One region of the Rhizobium sp. 22-785-1 genome, then DNA from elsewhere that is predicted to be linked to it. Evidence: predicted binding sites of a transcription regulator. Region 1 holds the regulator's gene; each other region holds the start of a gene.

Region 1 (5,679 bases):
TCAGAGAGCCGATCTGGTTGACCTTGACGAGGATCGAATTGGCAACGCCCATCTTGATACCGTCGCGCAGGCGCGAAGAGTTGGTGACGAAAAGATCATCGCCAACGAGCTGGACCTTGGAGCCGATCTTGTCGGTCAGGTACTTCCAGCCATCCCAGTCGTCTTCGGCCATGCCGTCTTCGATGGAGATGATCGGGTACTTTGCCGCAAGTTCTGCGAGGTAATCGGCCATGGCTTCCGGCTCGAGCGTGCGGCCTTCGCCTTCCATCTCGTACTTGCCGTTTTTGAAGAACTCGGTCGAGGCGCAGTCGAGAGCAAGCGCGACGTCGTCGCCCGGCCTGTAACCGGCCTTTTCAACCGACTTCATGATGAAGTCCAGCGCTTCCGGCGCGCTCTTCAGGCCTGGCGCAAAGCCGCCTTCGTCGCCGACATTGGTGTTGTGGCCCTGGGCTGCCAGTTCCTTTTTGAGAACGTGGAAGATTTCCGCGCCGATACGCACTGCGTCACGGATACTTTCCGCGCCGACCGGCATGATCATGAATTCCTGGAAGTCGATCGGGTTGTCGGCATGCGCACCGCCATTGATGATGTTCATCATTGGAACGGGCAGCAGGTGGGCATTCGGGCCACCGACGTAACGGTAAAGCGGCAGGCCAGTGGTTTCGGCAGCAGCCTTGGCGACGGCAAGCGAAACGCCGAGAATGGCGTTGGCGCCGAGGCGGGACTTGTTCGGCGTGCCGTCAAGCGCGATCAGTGTCTGATCGACATGGATCTGGCTTTCAGCATCGAAACCGCCAAGCGCATCGAAGATTTCGGTGTTGACGGCTTCGACAGCCTTTTCAACGCCTTTTCCGAGATAGCGCTGTCCGCCATCGCGCAGCTCGACAGCCTCGTGAGCGCCGGTGGATGCGCCAGATGGAACGGCGGCGCGACCGAAGGAGCCGTCTTCGAGGTACACATCGACCTCGACCGTGGGATTGCCACGGCTGTCGAGGATTTCGCGTGCGATGATGTCGGTAATGGCTGTCATGGTCTCTCCCTTGGGACTGGAACAGAGGATTTCAGTCGCTTGTCTTAGAGCGCATCGGCAAAGCTGTGAAGCCGTTTTTGAGCCGGATAGCGGTTAAGCGATACTGAAATATGTGAAAGGTCATTGCCACTTCGCTGTAGACGAAGCGTGAGAAATTACAATGACGACGCGTCGTCCTACGCGCCGCCCCACCTATAAAAATCGATTAGGCCAAAATCAGGCAGCCTTGGCGATGGCATCAAACGCCAGAAGCTTTTCCAGAAGCTTCGGCATATCCTTCAGATGAACCATGTTCGGTCCGTCAGACGGCGCGTTGTCCGGGTCTTCATGAGTTTCGACGAAGAGGCCGGCAATGCCGACGGCGACAGCCGCACGCGACAATGTCTCGACGAATTCGCGCTGGCCGCCGGTGGAACCGCCCTGCCCTCCTGGCTGCTGCACGGAATGCGTCGCATCGAAAACCACGGGCGCACCAAGCGAGGCCATGATCGGCAGCGACCGCATGTCGGACACCAGCGTATTGTAGCCGAAAGACGCGCCACGTTCGCAGAGAAGAACATTGGGATTGCCGCTCTCATTGAGTTTTGAAAGGACGTTCTTCATATCCCAGGGCGCCAGAAACTGCCCCTTTTTCACGTTGATGACCCGTCCGGTCTTTGCGGCGGCCACCAGAAGATCGGTCTGACGGCTGAGAAACGCCGGGATTTGCAGGACATCGACGGTCTCCGCTACAACGGCGCACTGCTCTTCCGTGTGGATATCGGTCAGCACCGGAAAGCCGAACTCTTTCTTGAGGTCGGTGAAGATTTCCATGGCCCTGTCGAGGCCGATACCGCGCTTGCCGGAAAGAGAAGTACGGTTCGCTTTATCGAAAGAGGACTTGTAAACCAGCCCGATGCCGAGCTTGGCGCACAATTCGTGAAGTGTGCCGGCAATCATGAAAGCATGGTCGCGGCTTTCCATCTGGCACGGGCCGGCAATCAGCGAAAACCGCTCCGTGTTGGAGAAGGATACAGCGCCTTTTCCCTCGCCAGCGACCACTTTCAAATTGTTCTTTACAGTCATCTCATTCCTCACGACTCATGCGCCGGACATCGCCGGCAACCGCAACTTTGCGAGCATGCAAAGGCCTTACAACATCAGCCCGAAAATCGGAATCAATTTTCCAGCTTTTCAGGCTTGATACCTTGCGCCAGCAACATGCGACAGACATTCTCGCTGTTCTCACCTCCAGAGAAAGTTGGGCCGGTTACGATGCCTTCCAGGCCTTCTTCGCACGCTGGCTTCGGCCTGCTCCTTACTCGTCCTGCGAGACGCGCTTCTAACCAAGCTGAGCGATCAACCTGCTGCTCGCCATCGTCGTGTTCAGGAGGATGCTGTCATATTCCTAGCGGCAAGCTTCCACATTTGCGCGGAAACAGGACAGCAAAACGGCAAGCCCGAACGTTTGCGGAATTTTAAGGGATTGCAGAACACATATGGAACATATAGTGTTCGTTCTGTATTTGTTTCGCGAATCTTCGCAACGCATTCCAAGGGTTTTCTCATGCTCACGCGCAAACAGCAGGAACTGCTCCTATTCATTCATGAACGAATGAAAGAGTCCGGCGTGCCGCCGTCTTTCGATGAGATGAAAGATGCCCTGGACCTCGCTTCCAAATCCGGTATTCACCGTCTGATCACCGCCTTGGAGGAGCGCGGCTTCATCCGCCGTCTGCCGAACCGGGCAAGAGCGCTGGAGGTTATCAAACTCCCGGAAGCCTATTCCGCACCCGCGCAGAAGCCCGTACGTGGATTCTCCCCAAGCGTGATCGAGGGCAGCCTCGGAAAGCCGAAAGCGCCGGAACCTGCTCCTGCCCCGAAGCCAGTAAATGATGCGATTTCAAGCGCGGTCACCGTTCCTGTGATGGGACGCATCGCTGCCGGTGTTCCGATCTCCGCCATTCAGAACAATACCCACGATGTTGCCGTGCCGGTGGACATGATCGGAACGGGTGAACATTACGCATTGGAAGTCAAGGGTGACTCCATGATCGAGGCCGGCATCTTCGATGGAGACACCGTGATCATACGCAACGGCAGCACGGCCAATCCTGGAGACATCATCGTCGCTCTTGTGGATGATGAGGAAGCGACGTTGAAACGGTTCCGCCGCAAGGGTGCTTCGATAGCCCTGGAGGCCGCGAACCCGGCCTATGAAACCCGTATCTTTGGGCCCGACAGGGTCAAAATTCAGGGCAAACTTGTGGGTCTCATTCGCCGTTATCACTGACCGGTGACTGAAGGCACCCCTACATCGGACCGGTTGAGCGCAGTAATCTCAGAACAAAACCAAAAAAGCAGGTCATCGCCTGCTTTTTTTGTATTCCGCGCGTCAACGGAGACAGAAGCAATGATGGGACAATGAAACTGCACGGGTCTATCGCCCTTCTTCGGTTCGGCCTGTCGATTTCCGATCGCGATCGAAACGGCGCAATGCGGGGAAATCCGGAAGCCATGCCTCACGGCGGATTGTCCAAAGCTCGTAGGTCGGCTCAAATTGATCCGGCTCATCGAGTGAACCGAGATTGACCTCTACTTCGTCGCCGCTCCGGCCAAAAACCGGTGAACCGCAATCGGGGCAAAAAAAGCGGCCATTGTAGCTGCGAGTGTCTCCATCGATCGTTACGGCATCCTCTGGAAAAATTGCCGAGGCGAGAAAGAGCGCACCATGATGTTTGCGACAATCCATGCAATGACAAATCCCGACACGATAGGGCTGACCGACGAGAGATAGCCTTACCTTGCCGCAGGCACAGCCGGCAGACCTCACCACCATGTTATTCCTCCTACTTCACGATACCTAGCCACCGAACACCGAACTTCGAATGAAGTTCAAATCCCACCACTCACGGCGACTGTCTTTGCTCTTCGACAGACCGACACATCAAATAATGTGAAGACCGCTATTCGTGATCCGGCCTGTAACTCCCTGTGGGACCGCGCTACGAGATTACTGACAAATGTTGTCACCCGCGAAAACCCAAGCATTGTCCGCATGAGACTGCGCAACGGTATGCAGCAGTGAGAGGCGCTCTAATATCGAACGAGGGCATATGCGCGGATCTGAATGATTGGGACGCGCTTCAACGTGAACCAGCGCCGGAAGCCATCAAGCCATGCGAACAAACGCATCACCATTTGGAGACAAAAGGATGTACGAACTCTACATAGCCAACAAGAACTACTCGTCTTGGTCGCTTCGGCCCTGGGTGCTGATGGAGACCTTGCAAATCGCATTCGCAGAGAGGCTCGTGCCCTTCAACGATCCCGATCCAGTGAACCGCTTCACCCACTTCTCGCCCACAGGTAAGGTACCCTGTCTGGTGGATGGAAATATCACCGTCTGGGATTCGCTTGCGATCGTCGAATACCTTTCCGAGCGTCATGACGGCGTGTGGGCAAGCAATGCGAATGCCAGGGCATGGTCGCGCTCTGCAACTGCTGAGATGCATTCAGGCTTTCAAGCGTTGCGCAATCTTCATCCCATGAATGTTGGCCTGCGGGTGAGATCAAAAGCGCAGACCGAGGCGCTGACGAAGGACATAGCGCGCATCGACGCCCTCTGGCAGCAGGGGCTTGAAACGTTCAGGGGACCGTTTTTGGCGGGCCAGAACTTCACAGCCGTCGATGCCTTCTTCTGCCCAGTCGCGTTTCGCTTCAAGACCTATGAAACGGCTCTGTCACCGGAGGCTGAGGCCTACAAAGCCCGCCTTCTCGCACTGCCAGCGATGAAAGCATGGGAACAAGCAGCGCTCTCCGAGCAATGGCGTGATCCAGATCATGAAGAGGAAGTCCTGGCGTCAGGCGAAATCATCCAGGATTTGCGCTCATCTCCAAATTGACACCGAAGGACCTAGGGCTGCTTCTCAAGCATCTTTCGGATATGGTCCGGTAACTGCGTATCGAACGTCTTGCTGCGCCAGTCATAAGCGCGATGCACGGACCACGCTCTTTCCAGGCTATTCATCGACGCCCGGGCCTTGGCGACGGGCGCTTCGCTGGCGTTCAGCCAAAGCTCTAGCGATCCCGTTTTTCGCAAGGTGGCTGCGCTGATCAGCAGCGCGCCTGAGCGGCACTCGGTGAAAGGCACGAAGCGCATGGTGACGACAATATCTGCTGCATCGCAAGCCGTTCCGGCAAAGGCCGTATCGGATACAACTGCAACCTTGACACCACTGCCATGGCGTCCGGCGCACCATGCGTCTTTTTGACAGGTGAAGAGATTGCGTCGATCGAAAGCGGTGACCATTCTGGCCTGGGCGCTTTGTCTCTCTTCGCCGCTCAGCGGTTTCGGGCGACGTGTCGCCTTCTGCTGCGTGTCGTTGCCTGCCCTTGCAACCTTGTCATCCAGCACAAGCGGGGCAATGTGCTTCTGCGGCAAAGGCACTGCTCTTTCCCACTGGTCGTAGACGAAACCTCTTGCCTGTCTCTTGGTCGTGGCGATGGCATCGTCGTTGCGAAAAGCCACAAGCGCGCCGTCCTCATAGATCAACAGGTCGGGCTTGGTTTTGCGCTGCTCGACGATCATAAGGCCAAAACCTATGATGAGAACAGGCAGCCCCAGAAGCGCAAGGCGCGTGCGCAGCAACGTGAGCAGAAGAAAGCCC
Region 2 (5,679 bases), on a different contig from region 1:
TGGTATGGACGAACCCAGCGCCTGCAACACGACAAGAGCCGAAATCAACACGGGAATGCACATGACGGTATCGACGATGCGCGAAAGAACGGTATCGAGCCAGCCGCCGAAGATGGCTGCAATGAAACCAAGCGTGATCCCGATCGTAAACGACAGCAAGGACGCAGCCAGCGAAACACCGATCGACATTTGCGCGCCAGCAAGGATACGCGAGAGCATGTCACGCCCGTTTTGATCAAGACCGAACCAATGTGCAGCCGAGGGTGGATCGAAGGGTGATCCGACGATTTCTTCCTGGCCAAAGGGCGCGATATGCGGCCCGGCCAAGAACAGGATGAGATTGAAAGAAATGATGAAGAGGCCGACCCAGGCGGTCGGGGTAACTGAACGCAAAAATTTCATCGGGCGTGCCTCAGGCGCGGATTGAGCGCGATGGCCGAGACATCGGCAATGATGTTCAAAATGACGTAAGCGGTGCCGAAGACGAGCGCCGCAGCCTGAACCAGCGGCAGGTCGCGCTTGGAAACAGCATCGACCATGAAGCGACCTAGTCCATTATAATTGAAGACAGCCTCGACAAGCACGACGCCGGTAATGAGATAAGCGATGTTGAACGAGACGACGTTGACGATCGGGGCTGCTGCGTTGGGAAGCGCGTGGCGCAGGACAGCACGCTTGGTCCGCAGTCCCTTGAGATAAGCGGTTTCCACATAGGCCTGATCCATCACGGCTAGAACGGCGGTCCGGGTCATCCGCAACATCTGAGCCACGGTCACCAGAACCAGTGTCAGAGCCGGAAGCGTCGTCGCCTTCAGCCAGTCGGCAAATCCCATGCCCGGATAGGTATCCGCCAGGCTTGGCAGCAGATTGTATTGTACGGAGACGAAGAGGATAAGCAGAAGACCCAGAAAATACTCCGGGAGCGACACGAAGGCGAGCGCAACAATGTTGACGGCCCGGTCGAACAGGCTTCCTCGCCAGATGGCGCTGAACAGTCCCAGGACCACCGCGACCGGCACCGATATGACGGCCGCGTAGAAAGCGAGCGCCATGGTATTCCAAAATCTGGGCCACAGAAGATCTGCTACCGGCTGGCGGTTGGCGAGAGAATTACCGAGGTCGCCGGTCATAAACCCGCTGAGCCATGCCAGATAGCGATGCAAGATGGGTTGATCGAGGCCGAGTTCGGTTCGCAAGACCGCGAGAGACTCAGGCGTTGCGTTTTGTCCGAGTATCGCTGACGCCACATCACCGGGTAGAAGCTGTGTGCCGGCGAAAATCAGCGCCGACACGAGCAGAAGCGTCAGAATACCCAAAGCGACGCGCTTCAGGATGAGGATAGTCATTACGCGTCCAACCAGACCTTTTCAGCAAGACGAGCACCCATGAAATTGAACATCGGGTGTGTGGTTACGCCTTTGAGTTTCTTGGAGGTGGCGTCAAGATAATCGCCGAACATGGGTATCATCGCGCCGCCCTCGTTTGATATCAGAGCCTGCAGCTCGGCGTAGATTTCCTTGCGCTTGGCATCGTCCAGAAGCGCACGAGCCTCCACCAGCTTCTTGTCGAAGGTCTCGTTCTTCCAGTGTGTGTCGTTCTGCGCCGAGGTCGACTGGTATGCAATGGTCAGCATCTGGTCGGCGGTTGGGCGACCGCCCCAATAGGACATGCAGAAGGGGGCCTTCATCCAGACATTGTCCCAGTAACCGTCCGCAGGCTCGCGCTTGATGGACACGTCAATGCCACTCTTCGCCGCACTGGTACGGAAAATTGCCGCAGCGTCGACCGCGCCGGAAAATGCTGCGTCGGAGGCGGAAATCTCGACTTTCAGCGTGTCGAGGCCCGCCTGCTTCAGATAGAACTTCGACTTCTCCGGATCATAGGGCCGCTGTGGCAAATCGGCGGCATAAAAGCGGTCGGAACTTGGGATCGGATGGTCATTGCCGATGCGACCGTAACCCCGCAGAGCCGTCTTCAAAAGCTGCTCGCGATCGATGGCGTGCTTGATCGCGAGACGGATATTGTTGTCCGTATAGGGAGCCTGCGTGCAATCCATCAGGAAGGTGAAGTGCTGCCCGCCTGCCGACTGAACGATGTTGAGATTTGGATTGCGGCGCAACAGATCGACAGTCTTGAAGTCAAGTTGGTTGATCGCGTGGACCTGACCGGACATCATCGCGTTGGTGCGTGCAGCAATATCGTTGATAACGATCACTTCGACAGCGTCGACATGAGCGGCATTCGGCTTCCAGTAGCTTGGATTGCGCGTAAAGCGCGAGCGGACACCTGGATCATAGCTTTCGAACACGAAAGGACCTGTGCCGACCGGCTTGTTGAAATCCGTCCAGCCTTCGGGAACGACAAGGAAGTGATAATCCGAGAGGATGTAGGGAAGGTCAGCGTTCCCGCTTTCCAGGACGATCTTGATTTCGCTATCCGAAACTTTCTCGACCGTTTTCAAGGCCGAAGCAACCGATCGGGCCGCAGACGTCGTTTCACCGCGATGGAGATTGATAGAGTAGATTACGTCCTCGACCGTCAAAGCCTTGCCGTTGTGGAACGTCACGCCTTGACGCAGCTTGAACACCCACTCTTTCGCGCCCGGCTGCGCTTCCCAGCTTTCCAGAAGCTCTGGAACGGCGTGGTTGTTCGCGTCGATCTCGACCAGACCATTCATGATCATGAAGGCTTGATTGACCGGAACCCAGTCTTTCAGAATCCGTGGATCGAGATTATCGGTGGTGCTACCTCCTCCGATACCAAGCTTCAGGACGCCGCCTTTCTTGGGTGTCTGAGCATCTTGAGCGTTTGCTTGCGTAATGAAGCCAGCTGAAAGTGCGGTGAGACCGGCTGCCCCGATAAGAAAGCTGCGTCGATCAATCGAAAAAGGGGAGTCAGTCATATCGCGGTTCCCTGTTTTTATCGTAGCCGGTCGTAGGCCGGCTGTCGGGGGTCTGGCCTATCGTACTCAGCGGTTCGGCACTAGAGAGAGAGCCCTTTACGGGGGTATGATTTTTGCGCATGGGGTCATGAAATCAAAGCGTATTTGCTTGTTTGCGAAGCGGAGTAAACGAGCGTGGCCGGAGTGAGCCGGCGTCGCGAAGCCCTTGGACAAAGGGCGACCTACGGAGTGAACACAAATGGGGCTTGCGGACATTGTTGGCCTTGCAGGAGCAATTTTCTATCTCATCGCATATGCTTTGCTGCAGTTGCGCATTCTCAACATCGAAGATGGCCGCTACACTCTCTTGAATGTTCTTGGTGGCGTCCTTCTGATCTATTCATTGATATGGAATTTCAATCTCGGTTCCCTGATATCGCAGGTCGCCTGGCTGATCTTCACCCTCATAGGCTACGCACGCTTCATGTTGGACCGCCGACGCAAGGCTCGACCTCTTCCAGCGTGACACCGCTTAGCGTGCGGTCTGCTTGTTGTTTTCGATCAACCAGTCAGCAACCTCGCGCACGATTTTGCGCTGATGCCGGTCTGCTGGACGCATGAGATAAAAGCGTCCCTCAGATCGCATCGTGTGGGCATGTACAGGAATGAGAACACCACTATCCAACTGATCACGGATCAGCCATGTCCATCCAAGTGTCGTGCCCAGTCCTTCAGATGCGGCGGCGACGCAAAGGCCATAATCGCCAAGCTTCCAATGCACTGCGTCCTGGGGTGGCGACATCGTCGACGAGCGCCACCAATTATCCCAATCTTGCCACTCCCGCATGGAGTCTTCAATAGAGATAAGCACTGGCGCCATTTGCTCTTCCAGCATAAGAGCGCCTTGCCCGGACACGGGAACGACCTCTTCCTGACCGAGTTCAGCCAGCCAGACGCCAATCGGTCTTTCTTTTCGGTAGAATATTGCGAGGTCGAATTCGTCTAGGCGCAGATGAGCGACATCATCCGTCACACGCAATCTAAGCTCCAGCCCCGGAAGATCCTGCTTTAGCTTCTTAAGACGCGGCATAAACCATTGGTCCGCGATGCCGCGAGAGCAAGCGATGGTAATCTGGCTGGCGCCCGTCCACAATCTGACGCCATCCGTGACGCTTGCGATATCGAGGATCAACCTGGAGACATCGATGGAGTAGTTCTCTCCGATCGTCGTCAGCCGCACACCTGTTGGTACACGCTCGAACAGCTTGGATCCGATAAAGGCTTCCAACTTGCCGATCTGGCGGCTAACCGCACTTTGGGTCAAACCGAGCTCAACGCCCGCTCGGGAGAAGCTGCCGAGACGAGACGCGGCTTCGAAAACAACCAGCGCTTCAAGCGGCGGCAACCTGGAGAACGTCTGCATCTTGATCCTAAACAGTGATGCGACATCAAATACATCCACATCGCAGGATCAGCAATTACGTTGTTAGCCGACTAGAGCGGAGCCTCTTTGATAAACAAGCTCAGCGGCAGTCATCTGTTCGAGACGCGAAGTGCTCCGACATCGCCAAAGCTACGTTGGACGGCCTGCATCTGGTCTGGCGCAATATCGACCGACACTTCAATCTCACCTTCGTGGGGAGCATCGGAGCGCGAAACATCGCCACGTGACGATCCCGTCCCTGTCGTATTTTCATTCGACGCCGACTGAATGAAAATATCGGGCCGGGCAATGCCATGCTGTTGAACCAAATGCTCAACTGCCAGATCCGCGGCCTCGCGGGTTTCGAAGGTGGCGCGAATAGTACTCGTAGCATTCTCTGCCATTGTTCTCTCCCGTAAAATGTCTCAGCTGGCAAACTCCTAGTGTGCTCTATGGTTTCATGAAGAGATAAAGTTATGGTCCGAATACCGTTGCGGGCGGCGTAACATCTGACTATGTTCCTCTTTTGTTCAAAACCATATCGACGGCTTCAATGAGTTCCATCGACCCCTCGCAGCCACGCAAGATCATCCATGTGGACATGGATGCATTTTATGCCTCCGTCGAGCAACGCGATAATCCCGATCTTCGCGGCAAGCCTCTCGCCGTTGGTGGCGCTGCGGCGCGCGGCGTTGTCGCGGCGGCAAGTTATGAAGCACGGGCGTTCGGCGTTTATTCGGCCATGCCCTCCGTGACCGCGGTGCGCAAATGTCCCGATCTGATCTTCGTCAAACCGCGCTTCGAGGTCTATCGTGCCGTATCACAGCAAATTCGGGAGATTTTTGCCGAGTATACGCCATTGATCGAGCCCCTCTCGCTCGACGAGGCATATCTTGATGTCACGGAGAACTTGAAACACATGCCGATCGCGACCGAGATTGCGTTGGAAATCCGCTCGAAGATCAAAGACATCACCGGCCTTAACGCATCCGCCGGCATTTCTTACAATAAGTTCCTCGCCAAAATGGCCTCCGATCTCAACAAGCCCAATGGCCAGGCGGTCATTACGCCAAAGAACGGGCCAGTATTTGTCGAGAGGCTCGCGGTGAAGAAGTTCCACGGAGTCGGACCAGCGACCGCCGAAAAGATGCGCAGATTGGGGATCGAAACAGGCGCCGATCTCAAGCAGCAGCCGCTGGAGTTTCTCACCAAGCACTTCGGCAAATCTGGGCCCTACTTCTATGGCATCGCCCGCGGTATCGACGAGCGCAGGGTTCGGCCCGACCGAGTTCGGAAATCCGTGGGTGCCGAAGATACGTTCATGCAAGACATTGACGATCTCGATATTGCCGCCGCCGAGTTGAAACCTTTGACC
Region 3 (5,679 bases), on a different contig from region 1:
TTGCGAATCAGGCCCTCTTGCGCCATCGAGGCAATAAGGACGCCGTTGCGGGTAAAAAGGCTGCCTCTGGTCAATCCGCGAGCACCAGATGCGCTCGGGCTGTCTTGCGTGTAGAGCAGCCAGTCTTCCAACTTGCAGGGGCGGTGAAACCACATGGCGTGGTCGAGGCTCGCTACCTGGATCGTCGGATCGAAGATGGTCGTTCCATGAGCATAAAGCGACGTATCGAGCAGCGTCATGTCGGAAAGATAGGCGAGAACGGCTGCCTGATAATGCCTGTCGTTTGGCACATCGCCGACCGCTCTCACCCAGATATCCTGCTTGGGGTCGAGCTTTTCCTTGGAAATATAATGCGTGAGCGACACAGGGCGGATTTCGATCGGCCGCTTGTTCTCCCAGTATTTGCGGATCGCAGGCGGCGCATTGGCGAGAAAGGCTTCCTGCAACTGCGCCTCGCTCATCAGGCTTTCCGGCTGCGGGACGTTCGGGATTTCGCTTTGATGATCGAAACCGCCTTCCTCAATCTGGAACGAGGCGGACATGGAAAAGATCGCATGGCCATGCTGGATGGCAACGATGCGCCGCGTGGCAAAACTTGCCCCATCGCGAATACGATCGACCTGATAGACGATCGGCACGAGAGGATCACCCGGCCGCATGAAATAGGCATGCAGCGAATGGATATAGCGGTCCGCATCCACCGTTCGCTGCGCTGCCATCAATGCCTGCGCTATGACCTGACCGCCAAAGACACGCTGCCACCCGACCTGCGGACTGGTGCCGCGGAAGAGATTTTCTTCAAGTTTTTCAAGATCAAGCGTGGCGACAAGATTTTCCATCGGGCTTGATGAATGAGAAGAATGCGACATTTCGGCATGCTCCGGCTGTATGAAGACGTGATGGGATGGTCTATAATGGGAGGACACTATGCACAAGAACGCAAGGCGCAGGAGAAGACGCAATGCTTGATGTCGTGATTGCCGGGGGCGGATATGTGGGCTTGAGCGTTGCTGTCGCCATCAAGCAGGCAGCGCCGCATCTGGGCATACAGGTCATCGAGGCTGCGCCCGAAGACGTCTGGAAGAAAGACGTGCGGGCTTCCGCAATCATTGCGGCCGCAAGCCGCATGCTGGATGTCTTCGGCATCTGGCAGGAGCTGGAGCCGGAAGCACAGCCGATCAACAAGATGATCGTGACGGATTCGCGCACGGCAGATCCCGTTCGTCCGGTGTTTCTGACCTTCGATGGCGATGTGGCGGAAGGCCAGCCATTTGCGCATATGGTGCCGAACGTCGCCATGGTCGGCGCTCTGCGTAGTCTTTGCGAGCGACTCGGCATCGAGATACGCCATGGCCTAAGCGTTACCGGCTTTTCCGCAGGACCACAAAGCAACATGATTTCTCTTTCCGACGGATCGTCGGTTGAGACACGTCTGCTGGTTGCCTGTGATGGCGTCAAATCGGCGCTGCGCGACATGGCTGGCATCAAGACTGTCCACTGGGCTTATGACCAATCTGGCATCGTTACGACGGTCGAGCACGAACGCCCGCACAATGGCTGCGCGGAAGAGCATTTCCTCCCGTCCGGCCCATTCGCCATCCTGCCGCTTAAAGGCAATCGCTCCTCGCTGGTGTGGACCGAACGTACTGCGGACGCCGACAGTCTCGTTGCGTCCGACGATCTGATTTTCGAAGAAGAGCTTGAGCGGCGCTTCGGCCACAAGCTCGGACCCATCCGCCCTGTCGGTCCGCGCCGCGCTTTCCCTCTTGGCCTCACGCTCGCCCGCGCTTTCGTCGCACCGCGCATTGCGCTGGCCGGCGACGCCGCTCACGGCATTCACCCAATTTCCGGCCAAGGGCTCAATCTTGGCTTCAAGGATGCGGCAGCGCTGGCGCAAACCGTCGTCGAGGCCGATCGCATCGGGCTCGATATCGGTTCTCTCAACGTACTGGAGCGCTACCAGTCCTGGCGCCGCTTCGATACCGTGCGTATGGGCGTGACAACCGACGTGCTGAACCGTCTTTTTTCAAACGATGTCGGCCCTATCCGCGTCGCGCGCGATTTCGGGCTTGGCCTCGTCGACCGGATTCCAGCTCTCAAATCCTACTTTATCGGCCAAGCTGCCGGAACCTCGGATCGCAATGGCCCAAAACTGCTGGCGGGACAACCTCTGTAGCCGGCATCGTTCTTTAGCGACATCTGATTCAGCATCTGGTGGCTTTGACGGCAGAGAAAGCCACATCTTGCCGTGAACAAAGACTGAATCTTCTGGAGTCAGCGATTCGTCTCTGATTCGTTCTCAACCTGTTCCGAATCTTGTGGCTTTGGCGTTTCTCGGTAAAAAAGCGTTTTGCGCGACCGTATCCGGCAATCAAATGAGCGAAGACGCCGCTGATAACGCTTTCGTCCTTGCGTTTGGCCCTCTCGATTGCCATGTGTGAAGGACTAAAATGCGGGCGCCCTCACGCCGTGTCCGAAGAGTAGCAGCATCGTCGTTTTCGCGGATAGTACGTTGAATTTTCGCCCCATGATCTTGAGCGGCCGCGGTGTAACGGCCGTTCTTGGACCGACAAATACCGGCAAGACCCATTATGCCATTGAAAGAATGGTGGCGCATGGAAGCGGGGTCATAGGCCTGCCGCTGCGCCTGCTGGCGCGCGAGGTCTATACGCGACTGGTGGAAAAGGTCGGCGCCAACAACGTCGCGCTGATCACCGGCGAAGAGAAGATCTCCCCTCCCCGCGCCAAATATTCCGTCTGTACAGTGGAAGCGATGCCGCGCGAAACCAATGCCGCCTTCGTTGCCATCGACGAGGTACAGCTCGCGGGCGATCTGGAACGCGGCCACATCTTCACCGACCGCATCCTGCACTTGCGCGGCAAGGAAGAGACGCTACTTTTGGGTGCCGGCACTATGCGGCCCATTCTCGAAAAGCTGCTGCCGGGCATCGTGATGGTCGAGCGCCCTCGCCTCTCACAGCTCTTCTATGCGGGCTCGAAGAAGATCACCCGCCTGCCGCAGCGTTCAGCCATCGTCGCCTTCTCCGCCGACGAGGTCTATGCGATTGCCGAACTGGTACGTCGTCAGCGCGGCGGTGCTGCCGTCGTTCTTGGCGCGCTGTCTCCGCGCACCCGCAACGCCCAGGTCGGCCTTTATCAGAATGGCGATGTGGAATACCTGGTCGCGACCGATGCCATCGGCATGGGTCTGAACCTCGATGTCGACCACGTGGCCTTTGCCCAGGACCGCAAATTCGACGGCTACCAGTTCCGCAATCTGAACCCGGCTGAAATGGGCCAGATCGCCGGTCGTGCCGGACGTCATTTGCGCGACGGCACCTTTGGTGTCACGGGTCGGGTCGATCCGCTGGACGATGAACTGGTGGAGCGGATCGAATCACACGAGTTCGATCCGGTCAAAGTGCTGCAATGGCGCACCAAGAATTTTGATTTCTCATCCATCAGAAATCTCCAGGCGAGCCTTGACGCCGCACCAACGGTGCAGGGCCTGTCACGTGCGCTTCCCGCGATCGACCAGCAGGCGCTTGAATATCTAGCGCGCTATCCGGAGATCATCGACGTCACCACGACGGCGGAGCGTGTCGAAAGATTGTGGGAAGCCTGCGCTTTGCCGGACTATCGCCGCATCGCGCCTGCACAACATGCCGATCTGATTTCGACCCTCTATTTCGATTTGGTGAAACGCGGTACGGTCAATGAGAATTTCATGGCCGAACAGGTGCGCCGCGCCGACCGGACAGACGGTGAGATCGACACGCTTTCCGCCAGGATTGCGCAGATCAGAACATGGACGTATGTATCCAACCGCCCAGGATGGCTTGCCGATCCGACACACTGGCAAGAAAAGACACGGGAAATCGAGGATCGATTGTCCGATGCGCTACATGAAAGGTTGACGAAACGCTTTGTTGATCGCAGGACATCTGTGCTCATGAGGCGCCTAAGAGAGAATGCGATGCTTGAAGCTGAAATCAGTGTGAATGGTGATGTCTTCGTAGAAGGACATCATGTCGGTCAATTGGCGGGATTCCGGTTCACCCCGGTTTCGGGAACCGAAGGCCCGGATGCCAAGGCCGTGCAGGCGGCAGCGCAAAAGGCGCTCGCATTGGAGTACGAGGCGCGTGCCGCCCGCCTCCATGCCAGTGGCAACGGCGACCTCGCCTTGAGCTCGGACGGCCTCGTCCGCTGGCTCGGTGAGCCCGTGGCGCGTCTGGCAGCCGGCGACAACATCATGAAGCCACGCGTCATCATGCTGGCCGACGAGCAGTTGAGCGGCAATGCGCGTGACCACGCACTTGCCCGCATCGAGCGCTTCGTCAATCATCAGATCGCAACGGTTCTGAAGCCGCTCGACGATATTTCTCGTGCCGAAGACCTGCAGGGTCTTGCCAAGGGCCTGGCGTTTCAGCTGGTCGAAAATCTCGGCATCCTGTTCCGTCGTGATGTGGCCGAGGAGGTCAAGACGCTCGATCAGGACGCGCGAGCTTCCATGCGCCGTTACGGCATCCGCTTCGGCGCCTATCACGTCTTTCTGCCTGCACTCTTGAAGCCGGCGCCTGCCGAGCTCGTGACACTGCTCTGGGCCTTGAAGAATGACGGACTTGGCAAGCCGGGCTATGGCGATCTCATTCCGGTTCTGGCCGCTGGCCGCACCTCGGTCGTGACCGATCCCGGCTTCGAGCGCATGTTCTACAAGCTTGCTGGTTTCCGTTTCCTCGGCAAGCGCGCCGTGCGCATCGATATTCTCGAGCGTCTGGCAGACCTCATCCGTCCGCTGCTGCAGTGGAAGCCCGGTCAGCAGCCGCGCCCAGAAGGCGCCTATGATGGTCGCCGCTTCACCACCACGACAGCAATGCTGTCGATCCTCGGTGCGACGCTGGACGACATGGAAGAGATCCTCAAGGGTCTCGGCTACCGTGCCGATCAGGTCTCCGCAGAAGAGGCAGCGACTTTCCTGGCCGCGCAGAGCGGCGAGCCTGCCAAGGCAGGTGCGACAGACGCCGCTCCAGCTGAAGACGCTGCAAATGACGATGCGGACGCCTCCGATGCCTCCGAACAGGAAGCCTCTGCCGAAGCGCCAGTCGAAACAGCTGCAGAGGTGAAGGCTGAAGAGCCGAAAACCGAAGGAAGCACGTCTGAAGAAGGCAAGAGCGAGGAAGCGACGGCTGAAAATGCTGAGCCGAAGCCGGTCCTTCTGTGGCGTCCAGGTGGCCGCAACGACAATCAGCGCAGCGATAACCGCCGCCCGGGCAACCGCAGTGCCGGTAACCGCGGTGAAGGCGAACGTCGCGAAGCGGGCGAAGGTCGTCCAGGCAACCGCCACAATATCAATCGTGACGCTAACCGTGATGGCGATCGCAAGCGCGAAGGCGGCCGTCCGGACAATAAGGCACGCGGCAACAACAATCGTGGCGATCGTCCTGATCGGGGCGAGCGCAAGGATCGTCCCGAACGCAACGATCGCGGCGGCAAGCCGCAGGGTCAGCAGCGTTTCGAGGCAAAGCCACCGCGCAAGGAAAAGCCGATGGATCCGGATTCGCCTTTCGCCAAGCTCGCTGCTCTCAAGGAGCAGCTGAAGAAGTAAGTCTATGGGTCAAAAGGAACAGCCACTCGAAGCCGGGCGTCAGCGCCTCGACAAGTGGCTGTTCTTCGCCCGTA
Region 4 (5,679 bases), 640 kb from region 1:
GGACCAGAAAGAGGCCGTTTCCTTCTGTGAGCGGCACGACCAGTTCCTGAGGCCAGCCAATTACCCGAAGGGTACCCCCGGCAAGGGTTCCGGCCTGTTCTATGCCCGCAATGGAGCGCGCGTGCTGGTCGCCAATATCATGGGCCGCGTCTTCATGCATCCTGAGTTGGACGATCCCTTCAGCTCCGCCGAAAGCATTCTCGCAGCCTGCCCGCTGAAGGAACAGGCGGATGCGATCATCTTCGATTTTCACGCCGAGGCCACGAGCGAAAAACAATGTTTCGGCCATTTCGTCGATGGCCGCGCCAGCTTCGTGGTTGGCACGCACACCCATGTGCCGACGGCGGATGCTCAAATCCTGAACGGCGGAACCGCCTATATGTCGGACGCCGGCATGTGCGGCGATTACGATTCCTCGCTCGGCATGGAGAAGGAAGAGCCGATCAACCGGTTTATCTCGAAAATGCCGAAGGGCCGTTTCGAGGCGGCAAGCGGTCCTGCGACGCTGTGCGGCGTTGGGGTGGAGATTTCCGATAGCACCGGCTTGGCGGAGAAGATCGCGCCCTTGCGAATTGGGCCAAGGCTGGCGGAGACTGTTCCGGCGTTTTGGGCTTGAGTGTTTGCGTCCACCCCGCAATGACAACAATGTGAGCGCAACCTACCGCTAACAGCTAGACGAACCCCCATCCTTGCCGCATCCTTCCCTGCATTCGCCTTTCAGGGGAGTGGTGCCATGCGTCGCATATCCATGCCTGCATTGATCGCCATATTGTTCAGCGCCGCCTCGGTTGCCGCGCAGGAACCTCCCGATCGCCCTCCCGTCAGCCAGTGCCAGGCGATTGCGCAGGCGCTTCCCAAGGTCACTTTCGCCAGCTTCGAGCCATCCGATATCAAGAAGGCTGAGTTCAGCGACCGGGAAGAGGTGAAGATCCAGTATATCGGCCATTCCACCTATACGATCGAGTCACCCGAAGGCGTGGTGATGGCCACCGACTATAACGGCGTCTACCGCCCGCCGGTCATGCCGACGGTAGCGACCATGAACAATGCGCACACCACCCATTACACGCTCGCACCGGAGCCTGAGATCAAGCATGTGCTGCATGGCTGGAGCGATGTGCCGGGTGAAAAGGCCGTTCACAAGCTGGAAGTGGGCGATGTCTATATCCGCAATGTGACCTCGGATATTCGCAACCGCTGGGGTGGCGATGGTCTGCTGACCAAGGACGGCAATTCGATCTTCATCTTTGAAGTGGCCGGGCTCTGCATCGGCCACCTCGGGCATCTGCATTACGAGCTGACGGAAACGCAATATGCGGAAATCGGCCGGCTGGATGTGCTGATGGTGCCGGTCGACGGCGGGCTGACGATGGGGGCGGACAGCATGAGCCGCATCGTCAAGCGGTTGCGCTCCGCGCTCATTTTGCCGATGCACCAGCCGAGCGCTCTGGAGCGGTTTCTCGTGGCCTTCGGACCTCAGTTCAAGATCGCCTATGCCAGTGACCCGATAATCCGGGTATCGATGCGAAACCTTCCCCGCCAGCCGCATATACTCGTGCCGCAAGGCATGTAGCAAACGTCAGCCACAACCGATCGGTGCGACGGCCACGCCTATGCAAAAGCGCCGCGCATCCCAAAGATGCACGGCGCTTGCGGTCGTCAGTCGACGATCGGGTCAGGCGAAGGTCAGGTGCTGTCGAACGCCGACATCCGGCATTTTTTCGTCCGACATATTGGCTTTCGCGATTTCCCAGCCGAATTTCAGCGTGCTGTCGGTGGAGGCCCAGATGTCGGCGTCATCGACATGCAGCGCCAGCATCACCAGTTGCGGGTCGCTCTTGCCGTGTTCGTACCAGGCGGCGGTAACGGAGTTCCAGTATTCCTCTAGCTTGGTCTTATCGTCACGGACTTCCAGCTTGCCCGACAGGCAGGCGTGGTAGTCGTGATCCTTGCCGATAACGCAAAAATGCGCGCGCGAACCGGACTTCAGCGACTGGACGAGATCGGTATCCCGCTTGGAGAAGAACCAGATGGTGTTGGTCTTCGGGTCCGCATGCGGCGCCATGGGCTGCATGTGGCTGTGGAGACCTTCCAGGCCCAGCATGCCCGCATGGACGGAATTGATCTCGTCCCAAAGCTGACGGGCGGGTTGTTCGCGTGCTTCAGTCAGGCTTACCATTCACTGATCTCCTTCCGGTTCCTGTTCGTGTCGGCTACGATCCTGTCGTGACCGCGCCACCTGTCATCAGAACGGCGGGCGAGGATTTCTGTTCCTTGTCGTGCTGCTATTGAGAGGCGAGAAGAAGGGCTTACGGGCTTGAACAGCCGCCATATCGCCCTTATAAGGCCCCCAATCCAAACAAACGATCCGATCAGGGGTGCCATGGCTGGCCATTCACAGTTCAAGAACATCATGCATCGCAAGGGGAAACAGGATTCGATCCGTTCGAAGATGTTCTCCAAGCTTGCCCGTGAAATCACCGTTGCAGCCAAGTCCGGTCTTCCGGACCCGACCATGAACGCTGCTCTTCGCCTGGCTGTGCAGAACGCCAAGGCGCAGTCAATGCCGAAGGACAATATCGACCGCGCCATCAAGAAGGCTTCGGGCGCGGATGCGGAAAACTACGATTCTGTGCGCTATGAAGGCTACGGTCCTGGTGGCACGGCAGTCATCGTCGAAGCGCTGACGGACAATCGCAACCGCACGGCTTCCAACATCCGCTCGATTTTCACCAAAGCTGGTGGCGCACTTGGCGAAACCGGTTCGGTGTCCTTCTCCTTCGACCGCGTCGGCGAAATTACCTACAAGGCATCCGTTGGCGATGCTGACAAGGTGATGGAAGCGGCAATCGAAGCCGGTGCCGAAGATGTCGAAAGCGGCGAAGAAGGCCACACGATCATCTGCGGCTTCGAAGACATCAATGAAGTTTCCAAGGCGCTCGAAGCGACGCTTGGCGAAGCTGACAGCGTCAAGGCTGTCTGGCGTCCGCAGAACACCGTTCCGGTGGATGAGGAAAAGGCCCAGTCGTTGATGAAGCTTATCGACAACCTTGAAGACGATGACGACGTGCAGAACGTCTATTCGAACTTCGAAGTGTCCGAAGAAGTCATGGCGAAGCTGTCCGCTTGACACTCTCTGGCTCCGTCCGATGTGAGGACGGCAATCGAAAGCGACAGATCAAAAGCACAAAGGCCGGATTTGCTCCGGCCTTTTTCATTTTCAATGGTGACAGTGGTAGAGGCGTGTCAGCGCACAGTCGGCTCAAGCCGCCTTCTTCACGCCTTCGCGCACCTCGGCGAAAACTTCAACCGACCGCAGCCGCTTGTTGATGTCGTGGATCGGCATGGAGACGATCAATTCGTCTGCGCCGGTCTCGCCCAGGAACTGCTGAAGCTTGCGATCGATGGTCGCGTGAGAACCGACGGCGGCGTAGCGCAGCGTGTGTTCCACCGTGATCCGCTCCATATCGTTCCAGTAACCGTCGATGCTGTCCACCGGCCGCGGGAAGGGCGTGCGGACATTCTTGCGCAGATTGACGAATTGCTGTTGCGCGGAGGTGAAGAGATGTCGCGCCTCCTCGTCCGTATCGGCACCGACCCCCATGATGCCGACCATCATGTAAGGCTCCGATAACGTCGCGGATGGCTGGAAGCGTTCGCGGTAGATGGCAATCGCATCCATCAGCATGTCCGGGGCGAAATGCGAGGCGAAGGAATAGGGCAGGCCCAGCGCTGCGGCGAGATGGGCGCTGTAGATGCTTGAGCCCAGAAGCCAGATCGGCACGTTGGAATTGACGCCCGGCACGGCAAGGATTGCCTGGTCCGGCTCGGGGGAGCCGAGATAGCGTTGAAGCTCAACGATGTCATGCGGGAAGTTTTCCGCTCCAGCGTCGAGATTGCGGCGAAGCGCACGGGCCGTGCGCATATCCGTTCCCGGTGCGCGACCGAGGCCGAGATCGACACGCCCCGGCAGCAATGCTGCAAGCGTGCCGAACTGTTCGGCAATCACCAGCGGCGAATGGTTCGGCAGCATGACGCCACCCGAGCCGACGCGGATCCGAGAGGTCGCGGCACCCACATGGGCAATGACAATGGACGTGGCGGCGCTGGCGATGCCTGGCATGCCGTGATGTTCGGCAAGCCAGAAACGCTCGTAACCGTTCTCTTCCGCCTTGATGGCCATGCGGCGGGAATTATCGAGCGCCTTGCTTGCGTTCTCTCCGTCGCCAATCGGCGAGAGATCGAGAATGGAAAAGGGAATCATGGCATGCTCCTTGCGGCATTTCTTTGTAAGGAAATGTAATGCGAGGTGTCGCATTTGCCATAGTCGTTGCAGCGAATTGATCCATGGTTCAAAAAAACTGACGGGCTGATGACGCGTAGGGCGTGGCTCCAGTCCGGCTTTTCTCTTTGAATGTTTTTGTTTTGTTCACTTATGGCTGGCAGGTTTCAAGCCCACAGGATAGGGTTTGACACATGCAAAACGCGATTCGAATTATCGGCATTGATCCGGGCCTAAGGCGTACCGGCTGGGGCGTCATCGAAACGATTGGCAACAGCCTGCGTTTCGTTGCCTCCGGCACTGTGACGTCCGATGCCGAGATGGACCTCGCGTCGCGCCTTTGCCAGTTGCATGACGGGCTGGCGGAGGTCGTGCATTCCTATCAGCCAGATGAAGCAGCTGTTGAACAGACCTTTGTCAACAAGGATGCTGTGGCGACGCTGAAGCTCGGACAGGCGCGTGGCATCGCCATGCTCGTTCCCGCGCGCGCAGGTCTTCATGTTTCCGAATATGCACCGAATGCGGTCAAGAAGGCGGTGATCGGGGTCGGCCACGGGGAAAAGCAGCAGATCCACATGATGCTGAAAATCCTGATGCCGAAGGCCGAGTTCAAGGGCAACGATGCCGCCGATGCGCTGGCGATCGCCATCTGTCATGCACATAACCGCGGTGGCGACCGGATGCGCCGCATTCTCGCCGCCGGCTAGGCAGACTCTTTTCGGCTTTTGGCTCTCTCTCAAACATCACGGACGCGACGATGATCGGCAAACTCAAAGGCACCATAGAAGAAATCGGCGACGACTACGTTCTCGTTGACGTTCATGGCGTCTGCTATGTGGCGCATTGCTCGGCACGCACGCTGTCGCGGCTTGGCTCTGCCGGCGAGGCGGTCGTGCTGTTCATCGAGACCTATGTGCGTGAGGACCAGTTGAAGCTGTTCGGCTTCATGAGTGCTCTGGAACGCGAGTGGTTCAACCTGCTGCAGAGCGTGCAGGGTGTGGGCTCCAAGGTGGCGCTTGCGGTTCTCTCCACCCTCTCGCCGTCCGAACTCGCAAACGCCATCGCACTGCAGGACAAGGCTGTTGTCTCCCGCGCGCCGGGCGTCGGTCCGAAGGTCGCGATCCGCATCGTCACCGAATTGCGCAACAAGGCCCCTGCTTTTGCCGGAGAGGCGGCAGGTGCCATCGGGCTCAAGCAGGAGATCGGCGAAGGGGCGGCGCCTGCGCCGGTCGCCGATGCCGTCTCGGCTTTGACCAATCTCGGCTATTCGCGCGATCAGGCTGCCAACGCCGTGGCGGCCGCCTTGAAGAATGGCGGGGAGGGTGGAGACAGCGCCAAGCTGATCCGACTGGGCTTGAAGGAGCTTTCACGGTAGATCTGATATTTGTATTTTTGGC

Evidence for each region. The regulator LexA, encoded in region 1, represses DNA repair genes until DNA is damaged. The targets are predictions, from matches to a motif close to TGTTCNNNNTGTGTTCNG.
Region 2: a site for LexA is predicted at 4,821-4,838, ahead of dinB (DNA polymerase IV). Genes of this name have one in related genera too.
Region 3: a site for LexA is predicted at 2,295-2,312, ahead of ACQZ5M_RS12765 (helicase-related protein). Genes of this name have one in related genera too.
Region 4: a site for LexA is predicted at 4,416-4,433, ahead of ruvC (crossover junction endodeoxyribonuclease RuvC). Genes of this name have one in related genera too.

Annotation. Positions count from the first base shown of each region.
Region 1 is NZ_JBNWDI010000001.1:347,040-352,718, forward strand. Features, by position in the region: gene eno (phosphopyruvate hydratase) at 1-1,030, opposite strand, end outside; gene kdsA (3-deoxy-8-phosphooctulonate synthase) at 1,247-2,095, opposite strand; gene lexA (transcriptional repressor LexA) at 2,577-3,302, shown strand; gene ACQZ5M_RS01655 (GFA family protein) at 3,450-3,848, opposite strand; gene ACQZ5M_RS01660 (glutathione S-transferase family protein) at 4,225-4,914, shown strand; gene ACQZ5M_RS01665 (ComEC/Rec2 family competence protein) at 4,926-5,679, opposite strand, start outside.
Region 2 is NZ_JBNWDI010000006.1:156,197-161,875, forward strand. Features, by position in the region: gene ACQZ5M_RS13985 (ABC transporter permease) at 1-402, opposite strand, end outside; gene ACQZ5M_RS13990 (ABC transporter permease) at 399-1,346, opposite strand; gene ACQZ5M_RS13995 (ABC transporter substrate-binding protein) at 1,346-2,902, opposite strand; gene ACQZ5M_RS14000 (CBU_0592 family membrane protein) at 3,141-3,407, shown strand; gene ACQZ5M_RS14005 (LysR substrate-binding domain-containing protein) at 3,414-4,304, opposite strand; gene ACQZ5M_RS14010 (hypothetical protein) at 4,415-4,708, opposite strand; gene dinB (DNA polymerase IV) at 4,858-5,679, shown strand, end outside.
Region 3 is NZ_JBNWDI010000005.1:254,103-259,781, forward strand. Features, by position in the region: gene tesB (acyl-CoA thioesterase II) at 1-869, opposite strand, end outside; gene ACQZ5M_RS12760 (ubiquinone biosynthesis hydroxylase) at 962-2,176, shown strand; gene ACQZ5M_RS12765 (helicase-related protein) at 2,528-5,605, shown strand; gene ACQZ5M_RS12770 (RNA-binding S4 domain-containing protein) at 5,610-5,679, shown strand, end outside.
Region 4 is NZ_JBNWDI010000001.1:986,093-991,771, reverse strand. Features, by position in the region: gene ACQZ5M_RS04715 (TIGR00282 family metallophosphoesterase) at 1-616, shown strand, start outside; gene ACQZ5M_RS04710 (MBL fold metallo-hydrolase) at 734-1,573, shown strand; gene ACQZ5M_RS04705 (pyridoxamine 5'-phosphate oxidase family protein) at 1,676-2,179, opposite strand; gene ACQZ5M_RS04700 (YebC/PmpR family DNA-binding transcriptional regulator) at 2,384-3,130, shown strand; gene ACQZ5M_RS04695 (LLM class flavin-dependent oxidoreductase) at 3,263-4,264, opposite strand; gene ruvC (crossover junction endodeoxyribonuclease RuvC) at 4,477-4,989, shown strand; gene ruvA (Holliday junction branch migration protein RuvA) at 5,040-5,657, shown strand.